Regions from separate parts of the Microbacterium sp. 1262 genome, predicted to be linked through region 2. Evidence: predicted binding sites of a transcription regulator. Region 2 holds the regulator's gene; the other holds the start of a gene.
What was found. Region 2 encodes LexA, which represses DNA repair genes until DNA is damaged. Its sites were predicted from a motif close to TCGAACANNTGTTCGA; they were not measured.
Positions count from the first base shown of each region.

Region 1: ABIC53_RS12175 (HNH endonuclease signature motif containing protein) is a predicted target of LexA. The motif match lies at 1,203-1,218, and genes of this name have one in related genera.

Region 1 covers NZ_JBEPKU010000001.1:2,565,690-2,568,146, forward strand. Annotated here, with positions in the region: gene ABIC53_RS12175 (HNH endonuclease signature motif containing protein) at 1-1,168, opposite strand, end outside; gene ABIC53_RS12180 (GNAT family N-acetyltransferase) at 1,277-2,017, opposite strand; gene ABIC53_RS12185 (Pr6Pr family membrane protein) at 2,199-2,457, shown strand, end outside.
Region 2 covers NZ_JBEPKU010000001.1:1,638,400-1,640,856, forward strand. Annotated here, with positions in the region: gene ABIC53_RS07850 (histidinol-phosphate transaminase) at 1-140, opposite strand, end outside; gene ABIC53_RS07855 (LysM peptidoglycan-binding domain-containing protein) at 212-571, opposite strand; gene lexA (transcriptional repressor LexA) at 828-1,493, shown strand; gene ABIC53_RS07865 (prolyl oligopeptidase family serine peptidase) at 1,595-2,457, shown strand, end outside.

The sequences.
Region 1 (2,457 bases), 930 kb from region 2:
ACTGCTTCATGGAGTGGTGTCGTTGGCAGAGGTGGGCGAGGTTGAAGATGTGGGTGTGGCCGCCGAGGGCGTAGTCGATGGTGTGGTCGAGCTCGCAGCGGATCGCGGCTCTGCGGCATCCGGGGAACCGGCAGTGCTGATCCCGTGCCATCAGGAGCTTCTTCATCGACGCCGTGGGTCGGTAGGTGTCGATCTCGACCGGTGTGCGGGTGAGGGGGTCGATGAAGAGCCGGTCCCACTCGCTGACCTGCCCGGCGAGCTGCCGCACGGTGTCAGCATCGACGAGCCCAGCACCCACGGCTTCGGCGGGGTTCTCGTCACGCCCCATCAACGTCTCGGCGGTGACCGCCACCTGCACGCGTGCCCGGATCGCCCCGAGCCCACCGGCCCGGTCCGTCCCGTACGTCGGGTCGACCACGGGCGCCCCGCCGAGGACGAGGTCACCGAGGATGTCGGCGCGCAGCTGATCCATCGTTCGCGTATCGGCCGGCTCGCATGCGCCTGCGGCATCCGCCCGGGCGTCCTTCACCAACTGCCCCATCTGCGTGAGCCGGTCGAGCATGCCCACCGCGATCACGGTCGGGACGGTCGCGATGACATCCGACATCCCGTCCGTCCCGTGCGCGACCCGCACGCACCGCCCGGCGGCGGCTTCGCGGTGCCGGTCGGTGAACGTGCGCTCGTGCAGCTTCTCCGCGAGGGCACGCAGGGCCGGTTTCACCCGGGTGGCGATGTCGCGCTCGCACACCGCGATCGCCGCGACCTCGAACTCGCCCCGCACCTCATCGGGCAGCCCGGTTCCCGCTTTGACGACCGCGTCGACGTGGTCGCGGGTGATCCGCCGCTCCTCCCACGCCGAGAAGACGGTCGGGTAATCGTCGACGATCGTCAGCGCATGGTCGATGTCGGCCTGCAGGCGCCTGTCGGTCCGCCGGGCCAGCCCCGCAGCTTCAGCCGCGACCGACCGCAGCTCCATGTCCGAGGCCATCCCACGCACTCCGTCACGGCGCGCCTCACGCAACGCGGACCGGCCCAGCTCGGCCAGAGCCCGCACCGAAGCGACATCCGCGTCATGCACCAGCGCGAGCGCCTCGCCGTAAGCCGCGATCGCGGGGCCGTGCGGCGAGACCTCGATCTCGTCCGAGCCGCAACCCCTGTTCGCTGACATGTTCCCATTGTGGCAGCGGGGTCAGACATTTACGTCGAACAAACATACGAAGAGCGAAACTCGTCAGAGCGCACGACTGGGGAGGAATCGCCGACCGGGAACCGCCGGTCAGGGCACGCGCACGCCCGTGAAGTTCGTCCGCTGCCGCAATTCGAACCCCAGCTTCTCGTAACCGGCGATCGCGTTCACGTTCGACGCCGCGGCGTGCATCATCGCTCGGCCACCCCGCTGCTGGATGTGGAACGCGACATCTAGCACCAGCCGCGACGCGAGCCCCTGCCGCCGGTACGCCTCGTCGGTCGCGACGGCGCTGATCTCGGTCCATTCGCCCGGCTGCAGCCGCTCCCCGGCCATCGCGATCAGCCGGCCGTCGCGCCGGATGCCGATGTACCGGCCGAGCAGGTGGGTGCGCGGCCGGAAGGGACCGGGCCGGTTGCGTTCGACGAGCGCGAGCATGTCGGCGACATCCGCCTGCCCCAGCTCGACCGCCTCGTCGTCCGGTCGCGGCTGCAGGCGATCCGTCTCGACGAGCTGCACTCCCGCGCCACCGAACGTGCGCACCCACCCGTCAGGCAGCACCGGCCCAGCACCATCACTACCGCCAACGTCCGCACGGTCGGGCGTACTGATGCTGAACTCATTGCCCGAACCCACCACGGTCGTGAGCGAGTCCCACACCGCGGGGTCCTCCCACGTGCGCACGCCCACGAAGCCGGCCACGTCGTCGGGATACCGGCGGACGAGGTCGTCGCCGATGGCGAGGTGCGCGTGCGCCCCGGTCAGCGAATGCCATGCGGCGTTATCGCGGACGTCGGGGCCGCCCAGAACAGGAGGGGTGGTGATGGTCATCGGGTTCGTCCTCTCGCGCGCCGCGTGCTGCCTTCGCCGCGGTCGCCGTCGGACCCAACGCGTCGACGCGCCGATCCATGCCCGCGGATGCCGCATCGCGACGCTATCCGTGACCGGACGCGACATCCCGGACCGCCGCCACATGCGTTCACGTACGGCAGTCGAGCGATAGTGTGCCCACGTGCAGAGCTCGAGGCAGGCGACGGTGTGGTCGCTCCTGCGGCTGGCGATGGCCGTCGTCATCCTCGCCGCCGTCATCACCCAGCTGACCGTGTCACTGACGCGAACCGCCGAGTCCGGCGGCGACGTCGCGACCGTGTTCGCGAACTTCTTCAGCTTCTTCACGATCCTCTCGAACGTCATCGCAGCAGTGGTTCTCGTGACGGCGGGCGTCCGCGCACTGATCGGCCGCGCCGGGCCGGAATCATCGCTCGGGCTCT
Region 2 (2,457 bases):
TCGTCTGCGACCTCTTCGGGAACGGGATGCGTGTTCTCGTTGACGTTCAGCGCGACCGGAAGCGGCGCCTGCGGGGCGCCGTACGGGGTGAGGCCTCGCAGATCGTCTCTGAGGGGCAGATCATCCAGACTCGGGCTCATCCCACCCATGCTAGGCCGCGTCCGAGTCCGGCGTGGCCGCACCCCAGCTTCTGCGCCGAAGACGGCGGGCTTCAGCTCGCGGCGTCGTACTCGGCGGGGATGGCGAGTGTCTGGCCTGCCTCGAGCTGACCAGAGCCGAGGGCGTTCAGCCGGATGATGGCGTCGACAACGTCACGGGGGTCGGCGGCCGGCGCCACCTCTTCAGCGATCGACCAGAGCGATTCGCCCGACATGACGGTCACCGTCGTGAACGACCCCTCGGGCGCGCCCGCCTCGTTGGACGCGAGTGCTCCCCCGCCGGAGAGCACGGCAGCGGTGACGGCGACGACGGCGGGAAGCGCGGCGATCGCTGCGATGACGCGGCGTCCACGGCGCGTCAGGCGCAGACGGGTGCGGGGGGCCGGTGCGAAGCGGGCATCGATCGTGGTCATGACATCTCCTCGGGAGCGGTAGGAAGATTCGCTCCCGCCTCTCGGCCGGGAGAGACGGGTGCGAACTTCGGTTCCGAACGTATCTTCGATATTGTGTGGTGTCAACCACCCACCGAAATCGGAGACCGATCGAAGAGACACGCGGAGCGTTCCGTGATGTCGCTGTCGGATCGGGCTACCTTTTCGACAGCGAGAGCCCACCACGAACCTCCGACATCGGGTCGGGGACGGGGCGCGACGACAGGAGACCGGCGGTATGAGCGAGAAGCCGCAGACGCGACGACGCAAGAATCTGAGCGATAAGCAGCTCGCGATCCTCGAGGTGATCCAGCACGCGATCGCCCGCAACGGCTACCCGCCGAGCATGCGCGAGATCGGCGACGCCGTCGGCCTCAAGTCGCTGTCGAGCGTCACCCACCAGCTGAACCAGCTCGAGCTGAGCGGATACCTCCGCCGCGACCCCGGCAAGACCCGCGCGATGGAGGTCCTCATCGACCTCCCCGGCACGGCCGGCGAGAACCCCGCCGACGCCGCGCCCGCCCTCGGCGACGCCGCCCTCGTGCCGCTCGTGGGCCGCATCGCGGCGGGCGTCCCGATCACCGCCGACCAGCAGGTCGAGGAGATCTTCCCCCTGCCGCGTCAGCTCGTCGGCAAGGGCGAGCTGTTCATGCTCAAGGTCGTCGGCGACTCCATGATCGACGCCGCCATCTGCGACGGCGACTGGGTCGTCGTGCGGGCACAGGCGACCGCCGACAACGGCGAGATCGTCGCGGCCATGCTCGACGGCGAGGCCACCGTCAAGACGCTCCGTCAGCGCGACGGCCACACCTGGCTCCTCCCCCGCAACTCGGCGTTCGAGCCGATCCTCGGCGATGACGCCACCATCCTCGGCAAGGTCGTCGCCGTCCTCCGCACGGTCTGACCTCGCCGCACCGACGGAACTGCGGGAGGGGATGCCGCGACTCGGCGGCATCCCCTCCCGTCGTCCGGCACGACCCGGATCCGCTCGCGTAGCGTGGCGGTATGTCGCAGCAGCAACTCCCGTACGGTTCTTGGCCCTCCCCCCTGACCGCCTCGTGGGCCAGCGCGTCCTCGTTGCGCCTCGACGGCGCGCGCTTCGTCGGGGATGAGATCTGGTGGGGCGAATCCCTTCCCGATGAGGCCGGTCGCGTCGCCGTCATGCGCCGCCGCCGCGACGATTCTGTGGAGGTCGTCCTCCCCGCGCCCGGGAACGCGCGATCGCGTGTGCACGAGTATGGCGGCGGCGCCTGGACGGCGTCCGACGACGGCGAGCTGTTCTTCGTCGACAAGTCGGACCAGCGCATTCGACGCCTCCGCCCGGGCGGCGAGCCCGAGGCGCTCACCCCAGAGGAGAGCGGCACCCACTACGGCGGTCTCCGCTGGCAGCACGGCGCGCTTCTCGCGGTGCGCGAGCGCGAGCACCCGGGGCGCACTCCCGAACGACACATCGTGCGGATCGACGGCGCGAGCAGCGATGAGAACGCCGCGAGCGGCGACGAAGCGGGAGTGACGGAGCTCGCCGGGGGCAGCGACTTCGTGGCTCAGCCGGCACTGTCACCCGACGGATCACAGCTCGCGTGGGTGGCGTGGGATCACCCGGACATGCCCTGGGACCGCACCCGCATCCGTGTCATCGAGCTCGACGCCCCGGATCGTGTCCGCGAGGTGGCCGGCGGCAGCACGGCCGCGCTGCAGCCGGAATGGGCATCGGACGGCCAGCTGTTGCTGCTCGACGAGCCGAGGGGGCGCTGGAACCTCCATCGCGTCGACCCCGCGACCGGCGCGGCACCCGTCGCGGTCTCCCCCGCCGACGCCGACACGGGTGGAGGCCTATGGGTCCTCGGCACCCGGTGGTACGCGCCGCT